Regions from separate parts of the Arthrobacter sp. B0427-1-12 genome, predicted to be linked through region 2. Evidence: riboswitches for the same ligand, from Rfam matches in the RefSeq annotation. Region 2 holds a riboswitch; each other region holds the start of a gene.
What was found. Region 2 has a riboswitch for S-adenosylmethionine ahead of acs (acetate--CoA ligase). Riboswitches for the same ligand answer to the same signal wherever they lie in the genome.
Positions count from the first base shown of each region.

Region 1: linked by a shared signal. The riboswitch ahead of AC5RWU_RS00310 (MFS transporter) and the one ahead of acs (acetate--CoA ligase) in region 2 are both predicted to bind S-adenosylmethionine.
Region 3: linked by a shared signal. The riboswitch ahead of AC5RWU_RS09200 (flavin reductase family protein) and the one ahead of acs (acetate--CoA ligase) in region 2 are both predicted to bind S-adenosylmethionine.
Region 4: linked by a shared signal. The riboswitch ahead of AC5RWU_RS15415 (bifunctional o-acetylhomoserine/o-acetylserine sulfhydrylase) and the one ahead of acs (acetate--CoA ligase) in region 2 are both predicted to bind S-adenosylmethionine.

Region 1 is NZ_JBNHIC010000001.1:56,539-61,176, forward strand. It holds gene AC5RWU_RS00290 (GntP family permease) at 1-1,173, shown strand, start outside; gene AC5RWU_RS00295 (hypothetical protein) at 1,329-1,463, shown strand; gene AC5RWU_RS00300 (FAD-binding oxidoreductase) at 1,553-2,044, opposite strand; partial or broken gene AC5RWU_RS00305 (FAD-binding oxidoreductase) at 2,440-2,949, opposite strand; SAM riboswitch class IV at 3,092-3,214, shown strand; gene AC5RWU_RS00310 (MFS transporter) at 3,252-4,601, shown strand.
Region 2 is NZ_JBNHIC010000004.1:88,525-93,162, reverse strand. It holds gene AC5RWU_RS04905 (methionine ABC transporter ATP-binding protein) at 1-721, opposite strand, end outside; SAM riboswitch class I at 876-977, opposite strand; gene AC5RWU_RS04900 (CoA-binding protein) at 1,068-1,484, opposite strand; SAM riboswitch class I at 1,615-1,716, shown strand; gene acs (acetate--CoA ligase) at 1,878-3,845, shown strand; gene sfnG (dimethylsulfone monooxygenase SfnG) at 3,850-4,638, shown strand, end outside.
Region 3 is NZ_JBNHIC010000011.1:40,271-44,908, forward strand. It holds gene AC5RWU_RS09190 (amino acid permease) at 1-242, shown strand, start outside; gene AC5RWU_RS09195 (LLM class flavin-dependent oxidoreductase) at 324-1,370, shown strand; SAM riboswitch class IV at 1,405-1,528, shown strand; gene AC5RWU_RS09200 (flavin reductase family protein) at 1,584-2,090, shown strand; gene AC5RWU_RS09205 (MFS transporter) at 2,101-3,381, shown strand; gene AC5RWU_RS09210 (aromatic ring-opening dioxygenase LigA) at 3,553-4,026, shown strand; gene ppsA (phosphoenolpyruvate synthase) at 4,120-4,638, opposite strand, start outside.
Region 4 is NZ_JBNHIC010000026.1:34,931-39,568, forward strand. It holds gene AC5RWU_RS15400 (formimidoylglutamate deiminase) at 1-538, shown strand, start outside; gene AC5RWU_RS15405 (CPBP family intramembrane glutamic endopeptidase) at 577-1,386, shown strand; gene AC5RWU_RS15410 (VOC family protein) at 1,383-2,021, opposite strand; SAM riboswitch class IV at 2,199-2,314, shown strand; gene AC5RWU_RS15415 (bifunctional o-acetylhomoserine/o-acetylserine sulfhydrylase) at 2,373-3,689, shown strand; gene metX (homoserine O-acetyltransferase MetX) at 3,836-4,638, shown strand, end outside.

The DNA.
Region 1 (4,638 bases), on a different contig from region 2:
GAGCAGTTGCTGCGCGTCTTCGGCGCCAAGGCGATGCCATACAGCATGGGCGTGGCGATGGGCACGGTGCTGCAGTCCATTTTCGTGGACGTGATGATTGTGATCTCAGCGCCGCTGGCCCGCAAGCTGGCGCCGAAGATCGGCAGGTTCGGCACGGCCAGGCTGGCCACGGCGATGGCGATCTCACTCGAGTGCGGCATCGTGTTCATGGTTCCCGGCGTCGGTGCCCTGGCCCTGGCCGGCGTGCTCGGGGTGTCCTTGGGGAAGATGCTGCTGTTCGGTCTGATTATCGTGGTGCCCACGGTGGTGATCGCGATCGCGATCATGACGTTCCTTTTCCGCCGCGGATTCTGGAAGCCTGAATCGGACGAGAACGACGACTTCGCCGACGAACTGGAGCAGGACGCCGGCGGTGACTCGCGGGCAGGACGTCCGGCACCGGCAGGGGGTGCCGCGCCGACCGCTGACGACGCCGACGCCCTCCGCCCCGCGACAGGCGCCGTGGCGCTGGCCGAGCGGGAGCAGCAGGAAGCGCCGCTGCTGCTGCTCTTCGCCCCGCTGTTCACTTCGCTGCTGCTGATCGCCGCCGGGGCGGTGCTGGAGATCGCACAGATCGAAATCGCCTGGCTCCAGCTGCTCGGCTCTCCTGTGGTGGCACTGCTGATCGGCCTGATCGGCACGGCCGTAGTGGCCCACTACACCATCGGCCAGAAGCGGGTGGAGGAAGCCATCTCCACCGGTTTCAAGGAGAGCGGCCAGATCCTGTTGCTGACCGGCGTCGGTGGATCGCTCGCCGCGACCGTGGCCGCCGCCGGGCTGGGCGACATCCTGGGCGGTTTCTTCTCCGCCAGCACCGTTGCCCCGCTGCTGGTGGTCTGGGGAATCGCGGCCCTGCTGCACATCGCCGTCGGCTCCGTGACGCTCTCGGCGATCACCGCGGCCGGCCTGCTGGCTCCGGTCGCCGACGCGATCGGTCTGGATCCGGTGCTGATCGCGCTGGCCGCCGGCGCTGGCTCTCTCTTCATGGTCCATGTCACCTCCAACACCTTCTGGCTGCTGCAGTCGCTGCTGGGCCAGACTGTGCGGGGTGCCCTGAAGACGGTGAGCGTCGGCGTCTCCGTGGCCTCGGTCGTCGCAATCCTGCTGATCCTGCCGCTGAGCCTGGTGCTCTGACAGGGCCACCGTTGGGACCGGCCAGCCCCGGGAACTGAGGAAGAACAGGATGCGGTCGGGAACCCGTTGCATCTGTGCAGAACCGGCGTATTGTTCAATTCGGGACGGCGCGGACGGCACACGCAGCCCCCTGGAATCCGCCGTTGGAGAGCACCATGCCTGACAAGACCCCGCACCGGGACGAACACAAGAAACCGACCAAATCCATCAAGCAGCGCCGCGCGGAGAAGCGGGCCAAGGGCGCCACGGATGCGTCCGCGGATCCGGTCGCCCGCATGAAGAAGCGCTGAGGGCAGCCGGCACCGGCTGAACCGCACAGAAGCCCGACGGCGGCACTCCGGCGAGTGCCGCCGTCGGACTTTGACGGGAAACCGCTGCTTTAGATCGCCTTGCCTGGGTTGAGGATGTTCAGCGGGTCCAGGGCCGCCTTGATGCGGTGCTGCAGTTCGCGGGAGAGGTCGCCGACCTCGGCGGTGACCCAGTCCTGCTTGAGCAGGCCGACGCCGTGCTCACCGGTCAGCGTCCCGCCCAGGGACCGGGCGAGTTCGAACATGCGTCCCAGCGCCTCCTTCGGGGCGCCGGTGGTGATCGACTCCCCGGGTTCGACGACGATCATCGGGTGCAGGTTGCCGTCGGCGGCGTGGGCAATCGTGTAGATCCTGACCCCGGTGTCCCGGGAAATCTCCTGGATGCCGGTGACGATCTCGGCCAGCCGGTTCCGCGGCACGCCGACGTCGCCGATGGAGGTGCGCCCCAGTTGTTGGAGCGACGGGATCGCATCCCGGCGTGCCTGCACCAGCGCTTCCGCCTGGACCGGGTCCTGGGGGACGAAGACGGATTCGGCGAACGGTTCGATGGCCTTGAGCACCACGTCGCGCTCGATTTCGGCACCGAAACGTCCGTCTGGGCCAGCAGGAAGGCACCGCCGCGCTGCCGGTGGTCCGTGCCCGTGGCCAGATCGATGGCCCCTAGGGTGGGTCCGTCGACCAGTTCCAGTAACGCCGGGGTGGCCCGCGCGGCGACGACGGCGGAGGCCGCCGCGGCTGCGCTTTCAACATCGCGGAAGTAGGCGGCGACGGTCGCAGTGGCCACCGGCATCGGCCGCAGCCGTAGGGTCGCCTCGACGACGACGCCGAGGGTGCCTTCGGAGCCGATGAACAGGGCGTTCATGTCGTAGCCGGTCACGGCCTTAATGGTTTCGGTGCCGGTAACCAGCACGCGGCCGTCGGCCAGGACAACTTTCAGGGCCAGGACGGACTCGCGGGTCACGCCATACTTGGCGCAGCGCATGCCGCCGGCATTGGTGGCGATATTGCCGCCGATGGAGCAGTAGAGCGTGCTGGCCGGATCCGGGGCATAGAAGAGTCCGAATTCGGCGGCGGCCGCGTTCAGTTCGGCGTTCAGGACGCCGGGTTCGACGACGGCGAGCTGCTCCACCGGGTCGATGCGCAGGATCCGGTTCATCCGGCTGACGTCCAGCACGATCTCCCCGGCCTGCGCCGAGGCGCCGGCGGCCAGGCCGGTGCCGGCCCCGCGGGGCACCACCGGCAGCCGGTGGGCGCTGGCCGCGCGGAGGGTATCCACCACATCCTGGAGGGACTCGGCCAGCACGACGCCGTCGGGCAGCGTCGGGGGCACATAGCCGGAGCGGTCGGTGCGGACGAGTTCAAGGTCGGCGGGATCCCGGGTAAAGCGGGGCAGCGCGGCGAAAGCGTCGGGGAGATCGGGAACCAGATTGATCGACATTGATGCGTCCTCGCTTGGATGTGCCGGCATGGAGTCCACATTCCTACGACCTGCTGCAGGGCACAAGCCCCTAGCACGGTCCGGTTTCCGAATCGAAAGTGTTGCGAAGCATTACCGTCAGGGACGGCGGATTTTGCAGTGTGACGGACCTGCCCTGCAGAATCGGTACCAGAATCAAGAGTTCCAGCCACAAGGCCCTGGCCGGCTGGACGGCAACCCTCGCCGCTGTAGTGGGGTGCCCCAGGTGACGATTCGACGCGGACCCGGCGCAGGATCGGGCGCGTAAGTATGGCGCATCGTTCCGCGGGCGCCGCGAGCCTTGAAGGTCCACCATGACTGCAACACTGCCCGCTGTCGGGGAGCGCCCTGAGAGCATCGGTACCCACATCGCCCGCAAGAAGCGGGTGCTGTCCTCCGCGTTCGTCGGCACCACTATCGAGTGGTACGACTTCTACCTCTACGGCACAGCCGCCGCGCTGATCTTCAACCAGCAGTTCTTCCCGTCCTCCACGCCGATCGGTGGCATCCTGGCCTCCTTCGCCACCTTCGCGGTGGGCTTCTTCGCCCGCCCCGTTGGCGGCATCGTGGCCGGCCAGCTGGGCGACCGGATCGGCCGCAAGTCGCTGCTGGTGATCTCGCTGCTGACCATGGGCATCGCCTCCACGGCGATCGGCCTGCTGCCGACCTTCGCGCAGGCGGGCTGGTTCGCCGTCGTCGGCCTGGTGCTGCTGCGCCTGCTGCAGGGCCTGTCCGCCGGCGCCGAGTGGGGCGGTTCCGCCCTGCTGTCCGTCGAGCACGCGCCGAGCCACCTGCGCGGTTTCTTCGGCAGCTTCACCCAGATCGGCTCCGCCGCGGGCATGCTGCTGGCCACGGGTGCCTTCGCGGTGACCCAGTCGGTGCTGGGCGCCGAGCAGTTCGCCGCCTTCGGCTGGCGCATCCCGTTCCTGCTCTCCGCCGTGCTGGTGGTGGTGGGCCTGGTGATCCGCCTGGGCGTGGATGACGCACCGGAGTTCAAGGAACTCAAGGAGGAGAAGCAGGTGGAGGCCTGGCCGGTCAAGCGAGTGCTGCGCGAACACCCGCGGGCCATCCTGATCACCATCGGCCTGCGCCTGGCCCAGCCGGCACTGTTCTTCCTCCTCACCGTCTACATCCTCAGCTACCTGAAAGAACGCCGCGACGACAGCGCCGCCGGCCTGACCGCCATCCTGATCGTTTCCGCGCTGGGCATCATCTCCGGCCCGTTCTGGGGCTGGCTCTCGGACAAGGTGGGCCGGCGCCGGATCGCCGTGAGCAGCGCCGTCGGCATAGCCGCATTCATCTGGCCGTTCTTCTGGTTCCTGGATAATGGGCCGCTGGTGCTGCTGCCGCTGGTGATGATCGTGGGCATGAACCTGCTGCACGATTCCATCTACGGACCGCAGGCGGCCTGGTTCGCGGAGCAGTTCCCCGTGCACCTGCGCTACAGCGGCGTCTCCTTCGGCTACCAGGTGGGCACCGTGCTCTCCGGCGGCCTGACCCCGTTCATCGCCGCGTCCCTGCTGGAGCTGGGCGGCAACGAGCCGTGGCTGATCTGCGGCTACCTGGTGCTGCTGGCCGGCCTGACCACCTGGGCGGCGCTGGCCGCGAAGGACCCGGCCGTCCAGGAGCGGGCGGCGCTGGCAGAGCGGCGCGTCGCCGCCTGACGCCCTCAGGCTCGACGCCGGCACTCGGGTTCCCCCG
Region 2 (4,638 bases):
GGCCAATCGAGGTGCCGGGCGAGAAACCCGGCCGGTCCAGTTCGGCCAGGTCGAACTGCTCGACCACCCGTCCGTCCTCCATCACGGCCACGTTGTCGGCGATGGCCTTGATGACGTTCATTTCGTGCGTGACCACCACGATGGTGATGCCGAACTTCGCGTTGACGTCGCTGAGGTACTGCAGCACGGAGGCTGTGGTTCTGGGGTCGACGGCGGAGGTCGGCTCGTCGCAGAGCAGCACCTTGGGCTCGGTGGCCAGGGCGCGGGCGATCGCGACGCGCTGCTTCTGGCCGCCGGAGAGCTTGGCGGGGTAGGTCTTCGCCTTGTCAGCCAGGTCAACAATCGCCAGCGCCTCGGCCGCGCGGCGCCGCCGCTCGGCCGGTCCCACACCCGCGAACTTCAGGGACAGCTCGACGTTCTGCTGGGCGGTGAGGTTGTTGAGCAGATTGAAGTGCTGGAAGATCATGCCGATGTCGTGGCGCTTGGTGCGCAGTTCGGGGTCGGACAGCTCCACCAGGTCCACGCCGTCCACCAGCACCCGCCCGGAGGTGGGCCGCTCGAGCAGGTTGATGTTGCGCAGCAGGGTCGACTTGCCGGCTCCGGAGAAGCCGATGATCCCCTGGATGCTGCCCCGCGGGATGTGCAGCGAGATGTTGTCGACGGCGGTGAATTCGCCGGCATCCGCCCGGAAGACAGTCGAGACGTTCTGGATGTCTATCACTGGGCACCGCCGTTGCCGGGCGCTGCCGCTGTTGTTGGTATCACGTCGATCTCCTTGGGTCTAAGCCCGAGAAGAGGCGCGCCGCCGTCGCCAAAGGAACCCCTGGCCGGCGCGGATACGGGCGCGGTCAGGGAGACCAACGAAAGCAGTTGCTTCTCCATCGGTCCTGGCAGTAGCACCCTGCTCCCTTGGCAAAAACGGGAGGGGGTTGCTGCGGCGTCGTCGATCCAGGTCTCTCGGCCGCTCGGGATGGTTACGCACCCATTCAAAAGCCGGACCCGTCAAAAAGCGAATAAGTTACGTCACATCCCGTAACGGGGCTTCAGGGCCGCAGGTCAGCGGCCAATCACAGCCCGAACCGCGGCGCCTCGATGGCCGGGCAGGTGTCCATCACTACCTCAAGGCCGGCGTCCTTGGCGCGCTGGGCGGCCGCTTCATCGATGACGCCCAGCTGCAGCCAGACCGCTTTCGCGCCCACGGCGATGGCTTCGTCCACCAGCGGCCCCACCTTCTGTGAGTTGACGAAGAAGTCGACGACGTCGATCCCGCCGGGGACGTCCGCGAGCTTTTTGTAGCCTCTTTGCCCGTGGACGTCGTCGCCCTTAAGGCTCACCGGAACGATCTGCATGCCCAGCCCGTCCATCAGGTATTTGGAGACTCCCAGCGCAACGCGGCGCGGATTGTTGGAAAGTCCGACGATGGCCCAGCGGCCGGGGGCCGTCAGCAGTCTGCGGATGACCTCAGGATCATTTTCGTGTGCCACGTTCTGCCTCCAGCAGCCTGGTCCGGTACGCAATCAACAGGGCCAGACTACGCCTTGCGGAAAGGGTGCGGAGAGGTCGGTTTGTTACGCCGATTTGCTCCGGGGCCGCCGTGTCCCGTTTCATTGGAGGTGACCATCCCGAGCGGCCGAGAGACCTGGATCGACGACGCCGCAGCAACCCTCTGATGCTTCACAGCCATCAGCAAGGTGCTACTGCCAGGACCGATGGAGTGTGCTTTATGCCTGAATTTGCCGCATCCCGCGCCGCCGCGGCCTTCCCTGCCCTGCCGTCCCGCAGGCGGCCGCCGTCGATGCGAATGTGCAGCTGCAGTTCCGCGCGCGCGTGACGCGCCCCCGCATCTTCCGCACCACCACAAAGGACCAGCACACCCTATGACTGCCATCGCCGCGCAGAGCACTTCCGCCGCTGACGTCGCCACCGAAACCGAACGGATCGCCTTCTGGGAGGAGGCGGCCCGCAGGCTGCAGTGGGAAACGCCGTGGCATACGCCCCACACCTGGGAGCCGGCCCGGCCCACCGGGGGGATTAATGACGACGGCGAACCCCACCTTAGTGTGCCGAAGATCGAGTGGTTCTCCGGGGGCACGCTGAACGTCGCCGTCAACTGCGTCGACCGGCATGTCGCCGCGGGCCGCGGAGACAAAGTGGCGCTGCACTTCGAAGGCGAGCCCGGCGACCGCCGCTCCATCACCTACGCCGAACTCCAGAAGGAAGTCTCCCAGGCCGCCAACGCACTGCTGGCGCTGGGCATCACCAAGGGCGACCGTGTGGTCATCTACCTGCCGGTGATTCCCGAAACCGTCATCATCACCCTGGCCGTGGCCCGGATCGGCGCCATCCACTCGCTGGTCTTCGGCGGTTTTTCCGCCGAAGCACTGAAGTTCCGGGTCGAAGACACCCGCGCCAAGCTGCTGGTCACCACGGACGGCCAGTTCCGCCGCGGCCAGGCCGTCCCGGTCAAAGCCAACGCGGACGAAGCCGTCTCCGGCGACAACGCAATCGAGCATGTGCTGGTGGTCAACCGCACCGGTCACACCGACGTTGCATGGGTCGAGGGCCGGGACATCTGGTGGCACGAGGTCGTCGACACCGCCTCCGAGGTCCACGAACCGGAGGCGTTCGACGCCGAAACGCCGCTGTTCATCATGTACACCTCCGGCACCACCGGCAAGCCCAAGGGCCTGGTCCACACCTCCGGCGGCTACCTGACGCAGGCCTCCTGGAGCTACGAGTACCTCTTCAGCAATCCGGATCCGGCGCAGCGGGAGAAGGACGTCCACTGGTGCACCGCGGACCTGGCCTGGGTCACGGCGCACACGTACGAGATCTACGGACCGCTGTCCAACGGCGTCACCCAGGTGATCTACGAAGGCACCCCGAACACTCCCCATCCAGGCCGGCACTTCGAAATCATCGAACGTTACGGCGTCACCAGCTACTACACCGCGCCGACGCTGGTGCGGTCCCTGATGGGCTGGTTCCCCGACGGCGTACCGGCGGATTACGACCTCTCCTCCATCCGCCTGCTGGGCACCGTCGGGGAGGCCACCAACCCGGAGGCATGGCGCTGGTTCCGCGGGAACATCGGCCGCAACGAAGTGCCGATGATCGATACCTGGTGGCAGTCGGAGACCGGCGCGACGATCCTCTCCCCCCGCCAGACGGACACGGTGTTCAAGCCCGGCTGCGCGACGCGTGCGCTTCCGGGTGTGGGCACCAAGATCGTGGACGACGACGGCGCACCGGTTGCGCCGGGCGTCCAGGGTTACATCGTGGTGGACCAGACCGGTCCTGCGATGGCCCGCACCGTGTGGGGCAACCCCCAGCGCTACCTCGATTCCTACTGGCGCAAGTACGCGGAACAGGGCTGGTTCCTGGCTGGCGACGGCGCGAAGTACGACGAGGATGGGGATACCTGGATCCTGGGCCGGGTCGACGACGTCCTCAACGTCTCCGGCCACCGCCTCTCCACCATCGAAATCGAATCCGCCCTCGTCTCCCACCCGTGGGTCGTCGAAGCAGGCGTTGCCCCCGTAGCCGATCCCAAAACCGGCCACGCCATCGCCGCCTTCGTCGTGCTGACGGATGCCGGCAAGGCGCAGGACCATGCGAAGATCGTCACCGCCCTCCGCAACCACGTCGCCAAGGAGATCGGCCCGATCGCCAAGCCGGCCGCCGTCGTCGTAGTTCCGGACGTCCCCAAGACACGCTCCGGCAAGATCATGCGCCGCCTGCTCACCCAGTTGTACGAAGGCACGGCCCTCGGCGACACCACATCGCTCCAGAACGAACCCGCAATTGCCGGCATCGCCGCTGCCCTGGCCGACCAAAGGAAGTAACGCCATGACCACTCCCCAGATCGACTTTTCCGCGCCCCTGAAGTTCGCGTACTGGGTACCGAATGTCTCCGGCGGCCTTGTTGTCTCCACCATCGAGCAGCGCACCAGCTGGGACTTCGACTACAACAAGAAGCTGGCCCGCATTGCCGAGAACTCCGGCTTCGAATACGCCCTGACCCAGACCCGCTACGCCGCCTCCTACGGCGCGGACAAGCAGCACGAGGCAACGTCCTTCTCGCTGGCCCTGCTGGGCGCCACCGAACGCCTGAATATCATCTCCGCAGTGCACCCCGGCATGTGGCACCCGGGCGTGCTGGCCAAGTTCATCATCACCGCCGACCACATCTCCGGCGGCCGTTCCGCGGTGAACATCGTCTCCGGCTGGCTCAAGGACGAGTTCGTGAACTTCGGCCTGCCCTGGCTGGAGCATGACGAGCGCTACGTGCGCACCGAGGAGTTCATCCGGGTGCTGCGCGGGCTGTGGACCCAGCAGAACTACAGCCAGTCCGGCAAGTACTACAACATCTCCGACTTCACCCTGAGCCCGGCACCGCTCGACATCCCTGGCCGCGCCCACCCGGAGATTTTCTTCGGCGGTAATTCCACCGCCGCCCAGGGGGTCGCCGGCCGCACCGCCGACTGGTACTTCTCCAACGGCCGCGATATCGAGGACTTCAAGGAGAACATCGCCGGCGTGACGGCCGCGGCCGCCACCGCGGGCCGTTCGCCGAAGTTCGGCCTCAACGGCTTCGTGATCGCCCGTAAAACCGAGAAGGAAGCCCGGGACACCCTG
Region 3 (4,638 bases), on a different contig from region 2:
GCCCGGAGGTGCCCCGGACCTTCCGCCTGCCGCTCATGCCGGTGGCGCCCGCATTCGGCGTGCTGGCCTCCGGCTTCCTGATGCTGCAGCTCGACTGGCAAACCTGGGCGCGGTTCGGTATCTGGCTGGTCATCGGCCTTGTCCTGTACTGGTTCTACGGCCGCAGGCACTCGCTGATGAACCCGCACAGTCCGCGGCACGGCCACCACGGGCTGCTGCACCACCGGCGGCCGCTGGACTGAGCGAGCGCCGAGAGAACCCACGGTAAACTTGACACTTCAAGTAAACTGGAAGCCGAAACCATCCACCAGCCAGGGAGCACCATGGAATTCGGCATCTTCACCTTCGGCGAGCTGACCCGCAACGCAGGCACCGGCGTCGGACTGTCCCCGCACCAGCGGCTCACCGAGCTGATCGAGCTGGCCAAGATTGCGGATCAGTCAGGTATTTCCTTTCTCGGTCTCGGCGAGCACCACCGCCACGACTTCGCCCTTTCCGCCCCGGAAATCGTGCTGGCCGCGATCGCCCGCGAGACCACGAAGCTGCGGCTGGCTACGGCCGTCACTGTACTGTCCACCCAGGACCCGGTGCGCCTGTTCGAGCAGTTCGCCACCCTGGACCTGATCTCGGACGGGCGGGCGGAGATCTTCGCCGGCCGCGGTGCGTTCATCGAGTCCTACCCGCTGTTTGGCTATGACCTGGCGGACTACGACGAGCTGTTCGAGGAAAAGCTGAAGATGCTGGTGGCGCTGCGGGAAAACCGCAACCTCACCTGGACCGGCCGCCACACGCAGTCGCTGCAGAACGCGGAGATCGCCCCACGACCACTGCAGGAGCAGCTGCCCGTCTGGGTGGGCGTCGGCGGCACGCCGGCCAGCTTTGAGCGCGCGGGCCGGCTGGGCCTGCCGCTGTATGTGGCGCTGCTGTCCGGGCCCCAGCACTTTGTGCGGCTGGTCGACTACTACCGGCAGACAGCCGCCGCCAACGGGCACGACGCCGGCCGCCTCGCCGTGGGTGCCGGCGGCCACTTCTACGTCGGCGGCACCTCGCAGCAGGCCCGGGACACCTTCTATCCCTACTACAAGGCGTACTTCGAGCAGAACATGCCCCGGCCCGCGGGCCACTTCCCGCGGCAGACCTTCGACCTGTGGACCGAGCCGGGCGGGGGACTGCTGGTGGGCAGCCCGCAGGAAGTGATCGAGAAGATCATGGTGATCCATGAGGCCCTGGGCATCGACCGCTACATGGCCCAGGTCGGCCTGGGTGGGCTGCCGTTCGCGGAAACCGCGCGTTCGGTGGAGCTGCTGGCGACCGAGGTGATGCCCGTGGTGCAGAAGGAGCTGGGGTTACGAAGTGTGTCCAATGTTTGACCTGGAACTAAGGCGATCCTAGTCTGGATGCCAGAATCATGAGCTCCAACGCATAAGCCCTGGCTGGTTGGACGGCAACCCTCTCGCTGTAGTGGGGTGCTCCAGGTGATGATTCGGCCCGCGCGGGGCGAAGGAACCTGCGCAGGCAAGTACGGCGCTCTTCGTGCCCCAGGCCCGGAGCCGCCATCAAGTGCGCGAAGCCAGGAGTCTTCCATGTCTTTGACCAACGACCTGCAGCCCGCCGCCCTGCGTCAGGCCTTCGGCCGCTTCCCGTCCGGCATTGCCGCGCTGTGCGCGCAGATTGACGGGGCGCCGAACGGTATTGTGGCGTCCTCCTTCACCGTGGGCGTTTCGATGGAACCGCCGCTGGTCATGTTCGCCGTTCAGAACACCTCACGGACGTGGCCGGTGCTGCGAGGCGCTGACCGCATCGGGGTCTCCATCCTCGGAACAGAGCACGACGGCGTCTGCCGCCAGATCGCGTCCCGGACCGGTGATCGTTTCGCCGGCCTCGAACTGCACACGTCCGACGGCGGTGCGGTCTTCCTGGAGCAGGCCGCCCTGTGGCTGGACTGTTCGGTGGAGAATGAGGTCCCGGCGGGCGACCACCAGGTGGTGCTGCTGCGCGTGCACGGCTTCTCCACGCATGACGGTGCCCACGAGCCGCTGGTCTTCCACGGTTCGGAGTTCCGCCGGCTGGAGCAGCCGGCATTCGTATAGTGTTCGTTGCATGACCCCAGGCCCCCGCGATCCCGAATTGTTGGTCGACGCCGAGGTTGACGAGGTTCCGGCACCGGAACCCACCCAGATCAGGAGTCGGCGGGGACTCATTTATCTGGGCATCTGCCTGGTGCTGATCGGACTCAACCTGAGGACCCTGTTCTCCAGCTTCTCCGCGGTGCTGGCCGAGGTCACGGCCGCCACCGGACTGCCGGCCTTGGCGGTTACCGTCCTGACCACGGTCCCGGTGACCTTCCTGGGTGTCTTCGCCCCGCTGGCACCGGGGCTGGCCCGGCGCTTCGGCGCCGAGCGGGTCCTGCTCGGCGCAATGATCGTGCTGACGGCCGGACTGGCCGCACGCGGGCTGGAAGTTCCCGGCGCCGGCCATCTGCCCGCACTGATGCTCGGCACCGGCGCCTGCGGCGCGGCCATCGCCGTCGGCAATGTGCTGCTGCCCGGCGTCGTCAAGCGGGATTTCCAGCACCGGCTGGGACTGATGGGCGGACTCTACACCACCGCCATGTGTGCCTCCGCCGCCCTCGGTGCGGGCTTCACCTACCCGGTCTATGCCGCCACCGGCTCGTGGGAGTTATCGCTGGCCTTCTGGGCACTCCCGGCTGCCGCCGTCGTGCTGCTGTTTGCGCCCATCGCCCTGAGGCGGCATCACGGCCGGCACACCGTCGCGGTCTCCGGACCGAATGTCTGGCGCTCGGCGACCGCCTGGCAGGTGACCGTCTTCATGGTGCTGCAGGCGATGATGTCCTTCAGCGTCTTCACCTGGCTAGCGCCGATCCTGCGGGACCGCGGGATCGACGGCGGCACAGCCGGGGCCATTGTGGCCGTTTCGATCGTGCTGCAGATGACCGGATCGCTGTTCGCGCCGGCACTGGCAGCCCGACTGCGGGACCAGCGCGCGCTCAACGTGGCCGTGGCGCTGATGACCGGCGGCGGTTTCGCATTGAGCATCTTCGGCCCGCTGGAGCTGATCTGGGTGTGGACCGGGCTGCTGGGACTGGGGCAGGGAAGCCTGACCGCGGTGGCACTGACCATGATCATGCTCCGCACCCGGGACAGCCACACGGCTGCGCATCTGTCCGGCATGATGCAGGGCGTGGGCTACGGTGTCGGATCCTCCGGGACTCTGCTGGTGGGTCAGCTGTATGCCGGAACCGGAGGGTTCACCGCCGCCGGCATCATGTTCCTGGCGGTGGGTGCGCTGGCTGCAGTGTTCGGCTACCGGGCGGGCCGGAACCGCTTCGTCGGCGAACACCAACGTTCACTCCGCGATTGACGCACCACAAATGCGTTTTTCGTGCGGGGGCTGCCGACCCAGCGGGGCAAGAAGAGCCGCTCCGAAGGGGTCCTAACCTAGAGCGGTTCCTATACTTGAAGTAGGCCGCATGCCGGCACCGCTGACTCTGCGGCCGGATAACTATCCGTCCCCCACAAGCGAGTGATCCTCATGGCACACGAAACCACAAGCGGAGTGCATTTAACCCCCGAACAACGCAGCCACAAGGCGACAACGATCCGTCTGATCGGACTCATCAGCATCATTGTCGGTGCGCTCATGATCATCGGCGGCGGCATTACCTGGGGCATCGTCAGCTCCCAGTTGGCCGACGAAAGAATCCCCATCTCCGCAGATGCCCCGATGTTCGCCGGCGAGCAGGTCAATGGCCCGATCGACGCCTTCATCCAGGCCGGCGTGATCAACAAACATTCCCTCGAAGCCACCGGCGGCAGGACCTATGGCGAAATGGAACAGGATGACCCCGAGCGCCAGACCGTCATGACGGCATCATTCCTGCGGGCGTCGCTGTTCACCTCCGTGGTGGCGTTTGGCCTGGCGCTCTTTGCCTTCGGCGCCGGGCTGATGCTGGTACTGACCGGCCTGGCACTGCGCGCGGCCGGGCAGGTCCTGCGCAGTACGTAAACGAGTACATAAACCGTTCCGCAGAGCGGGTGTGAGGGGTGGCCCAGCGCGGACGCCCCGGATACTTCCGGGGCGCCCGCGCGCCGCGTCAGGCTAGACGGCGGAGGCTTCCTTGGAACCGGCCAGCCGCACCCAGGTATCCACCACGGTGTCCGGGTTCAGCGACACGGATTCGATGCCCTCGTCGACCAGCCATTCGGCAAAGTCCGGGTGGTCGCTGGGTCCCTGGCCACAGATGCCCACGTACTTGCCGTGCGCCTTGCAGGCCTGGATGGCCATGCTGAGCAGGCGCTTGACGGCGTCGTTGCGCTCGTCGAAGCTGCCAGCGACGATCGCCGAATCGCGGTCCAGGCCCAGGGTCAGCTGGGTCATGTCGTTGGAGCCGATGGAGAAGCCGTCGAAGTACTCGAGGAACTGGTCCGCGAGCAGGGCGTTGGCCGGCAGTTCGCACATCATGATGATTTCCAGCCCGTTTTCGCCGCGCCGCAGCCCGTTCTCGTCCAGCAGATCGATCACGCCGGCGGCCTCGTCGACGGTGCGCACGAACGGGATCATGAGCTTGACGTTGGTCAGGCCCATTTCGTTGCGCACGTATGATAGCGCCTCGCACTC
Region 4 (4,638 bases), on a different contig from region 2:
CACGGAGGCCGACCTCGCCGACGGGATAGGCCCCGGCGTCGAGCTTGCCGCCGCCGGAGCCGCCCTGGCGCTGGGAACGGACCAGCACGCCGTCGTTGATCCCTGGCTGGAAATGCGGGCGCTGGAGCACGGGGAGCGCCTGCGCAGCGGCATCCGCGGCCGTTTCACGCCGCAGCAGCTGCTGGAGGCAGCCACGGCCGGCGGCAGGCGCAGCCTCGGCCTGGACCAGCCTGGCCTGGACCAGCCTGGACTGGACCAGTCTGGGCTGGACCAGTCTGGGCTGGACCAGTCTGGGCTGGACCCCCTTGCCGGAAGCCCGTGTCCGGACGACTGGATGGAAATCCGCACGGACACAGTCCGCACCGCCGGCGCGGCCCCGGAGCAGCTGCCGCTGGTGGCGACCGCCGCCGACGTTGCCGCGGTCTCCATCGGCGGCAGGATCGTGGCCCGCAACGGCATTCATGAGACCCTGGGCGACCCGGCGGACCTGTTGCGGGATGCGATCGGAGCACTGCGGCCGCCTGGCCAGTGCAGGTAAGCGATCGCTGCAGTCAAGCAGCAGGCAAGATAGTACGCATGCACAGTGATCAGCCGTCATCATCCACGGGATCGTCCATCGGGGCCCGGCAGCTGGAGCGGCCCCGCAGCCTGGCCGGGCTGCGGGCGGAGGTCCTCATTGTCCTGGGGCTTTCGCTGGGACAGTCGGCCGTCTACGCAGTGGTCAACCTGCTGGACAAGCTCACCCAGGGTCCGCTGTCCGGACAGACCACCACGCTCAACCCCGGCCTGAACGACCGCCAGTACTTCGACCTGACCTACCAGCTGCTGGACATCGTCTTTACGTTGGTGCCGGTGGCCCTGGTGCTGTTCCTCATGACGGAGCCGGGCCGGTCCGCGTTCCGGCGGATCGGCTTTACCTTTGCGCGGCCGGCGGTGGACTTCGGGCTGGGTTTCGGGCTGGCGGCGGTGATCGGAGCGGGCACGCTGGGCGTCTATGCCGCCGGCCGCGCACTCGGGTTGACGACGGCGATCGTGCCCACCGCACTGGACACCTACTGGTGGACCCTGCCGGTGCTGATCCTGTCGGCGCTGCGCCACGCCGTGCTGGAGGAGGTCATCGTGGTGGCCTACCTCTTCGACCGCTTCGGCAGGTTCGGCTGGGCGGTGCCGACGACCGTCGTCGTCAGCGCGCTGATCCGTGGCAGCTACCACCTCTACCAGGGGTTCGGCCCGTTCATCGGCAATGTCCTGATGGGCCTCATTTTCGGCTATGCCTACTTAAAGACGAAGCGCGTGATACCACTGGTCGTGGCCCACGCGCTCCTCGATATCGCCGGCTTCGTTGGCTATGCCCTCTTCGGTCCGGCGATCGGCATCGGCAGCTAAATCGTCACCAAGCCGTTGGCCGTGTCAAACGTGACGGAAACAATGCCGGGCGTGCCGTTCGGCGCGATCCAGTCCACCTTCACGTCGTCCAGCGGATGCTCCACCGGGGTGCCCAGCCATTCGGTCACCCGTTCGGCCGAGCCGGCGATCGTCATCGATGCCAACCGCACCGTGGCCGGGAAGGCGTTGGACGGGTGCAGGGAAGGATCGCTTTCCCACTTGACCATGAACGGAACCTGCGGGTCCGCGATCAGGCCCTTGATGCCGATCTGCTGCCAGAGCAGCTCGCGGCCGTCCGGGAACTTGCGGTTGCCGGGGACGGCGTTGCGGCCCAGGCGCTTTTCGAACGGGGCCAGGTCGTCAACGGCGACGCACCAGCCCATCCAGCCGCCGCCCGCTTCGGAGCGCGCACGCACGGCCTGGCCGAAGGGAGCCTTGTCGGACACGGGATGGTCCAGTACCTCGAGGACGTCGAGGTACTGCCCGTTGGTGAGCGAGAAAATCATGTTCCGGGTACCGAAACGGGGATGGATTCCGCCCTTGACGGGCTTGATGCCGAGCTGGTCGGCGATGCGGTCGGCGGTGGCCGCCAGACCGTCAGGTTCACAGGCATAAGAAACATGGTCCAGGCGCATACGGACATATTTGCACTTTGTGATCTGGCTCTCGACTAAGGCGAGCCTAAGTGAATCGTTCCCGTCGCCTGGAGGAATCTTTTGTTACGCGCGTCCGAAATGTAGCGTGCGCTGCTGCAGGTTCACATCGCGTCACATTGTTGCGGACCGTCGGGCTCCCTCAGGACACTGGATCCAGGTCATGAGTGCCAGCAAATAAGCCCCGGCTTGCTGGCCGGCAACCCTCCAACCGCGGTGGGGTGCCCCGGGTGAAGACCAGGCGGGTATCACAAGATACGCCGCAAGCGCGGGCCTCACACCCACCTGGCACAGCCAGCTGGATACATGCGGCCCAAAACGGAAAGGGACGCTATGTCCAATAAATGGTCATTCGAAACGCGCCAGATCCACATTGGCCAGGAGCCGGACTCCGCCACGGGGGCGCGGGCCTTGCCGATCTACCAGACCACGTCCTTTGTCTTTCCGAGTGCGGAGAGTGCGGCCAACCGCTTCGCCCTGGCCGAACTGGCGCCGATCTACACCCGCATCGGCAATCCCACGACTGAAGCGGTGGAAACGCGGATCGCGGACCTCGAAGGCGGCGTAGGTGCCCTGCTGCTGTCCTCCGGGCAGGCCGCAGCGTCCTTCGCGATCCTGAACGTCGCCGAAGCGGGCGACCATATCGTGGCCAGCCCCAGCCTCTACGGCGGAACCCAGAACCTGTTCAAGCACACCCTGAAGAAGCTCGGCGTCGAGACGACGTTCGTTTCCGATCCGGACAACCTGGACGAATGGCGGGCTGCGGTCCGCCCGAATACCAAGGCCTTCTTCGGCGAGGTGGTCTCCAACCCGCGGCAGGACGTGCTGGACCTTGAAGGCATCAGCGCAATTGCCCACGAGGCAGGCGTGCCGCTGATCGTGGACAATACCCTGGCCACGCCGTACCTGATCCGGCCGATCGAGTGGGGTGCCGACGTCGTGGTCCATTCGGCGACCAAGTACCTGGGCGGCCACGGCACCTCCATTGCCGGCGTCATCGTCGATTCGGGCCGGTTCAACTACGGTGCCGATCCGGAGAGGTTCCCCGGTTTCAACACCCCGGATGAGAGCTACAACGGCCTGGTCTATGCCCGCGACCTGGGGGAGGGCAGCCCGCTGGGCGCCAACCTGTCCTACATCCTGAAGGCGCGCGTCCAGCTGCTGCGCGACCTGGGATCGGCGGTCTCGCCGTTCAATGCCTTCCTGATTGCCCAGGGCCTGGAAACACTGAGCCTGCGGGTCGAACGGCATGTGTCCAACGCCAAGCAGGTTGCCGAGTGGCTGCAGAAACACGACGCCGTCGAGTCGGTTGCGTATGCCGGCCTGCCTTCCAGCCCGTGGTACGAGCGGGGGCTCAAGTACGGTCCGAAGGGCACCGGCGCGATCGTGTCCTTCAACATCGCCGGCGGCGTGGAGGCCGGCAAGCGGTTCGTGGATGCGCTGGAGCTGCATTCGCATGTGGCTAATGTTGGAGATGTGCGGTCGCTGGTCATCCATCCGGCGTCCACGACCCACAGCCAGCTGACCGAAGCCGAACAGCTTGCCGCGGGAGTCACTCCCGGGCTGGTGCGGCTGGCGGTCGGAATCGAACACATCGACGATATCCTTGCTGATTTGGATGCAGGATTTAGGGCGGCAAAACAAGCGTGACAGCAGTGCAACCACAGGAACGTACAACCGTAGCGAATACCGTGTTCCGCGGCGGACCTGGGACGGAAGCTCCGTCCCGGGTTTTGCCGTATCCGCAGGAGGCGCAGCCGGCGGCTGAGCCGGAACGCACCATTGACCCCGCCGGCCTGCGGCGCGTCCCGGACGGGACGCTCCTGACCGCCTCCATTGGCGAATTCCAGCTGGAGACCGGCGGCTACCTGCCGGAGGTGGAGCTGGCCTATGAAACCTGGGGCACCCTCAACGAGGATGCTTCCAACGCAGTGCTTATCGAGCATGCGCTGACCGGCAGCTCGCACGTGGCTCAGGGCGAGGCGGAGGAGGCCGGCTGGTGGGACGTGCTTGTCGGCCCCGGAAAGACGGTGGATACGGATCGCTACTTCGTGGTCTCGGTCAACATGCTCGGCGGCTGCTACGGCTCCACCGGTCCCGCTTCCGCGGATCCGGAGGGCCGGCCCTGGGGGTCACGCTTCCCGTTCGTGACCATCCGCGATTCCGTGCGGGCGGAGGCCCTGCTGGCCGACCAGCTGGGCATCCCGCGCTGGCGCGCGGTGATCGGAGGGTCGATGGGCGGCGCCCGTGCGCTTGAATGGGGTGTGACCTTCCCGGACCGGGTGGAGCACTGCGGCGTCATCGCCTGCGGCGCGGCCAGCACCGCGGAGCAGATCGCGTTCGCACAGGCTCAGGTCCTGGCCATCCGGCAGGACCGGCACTTCGCCGGCGGCGACTACTACGGCGGCGAGCCGCCGGTGGAGGGGCTGGGCCTGGCCCGCCGCATCGCCCACATCACCTACCGCACGGAAGAGGAGCTGGGCATGCGCTTCGGACGCAATGCCCAGGGCGACGAGGCACCGCTCGGCGCCCAACGCTCGGCCGAGCGTGGCCGCTACGGGGTTGAAAGCTATCTGGACCACCAGGCCAGGAAGCTGGC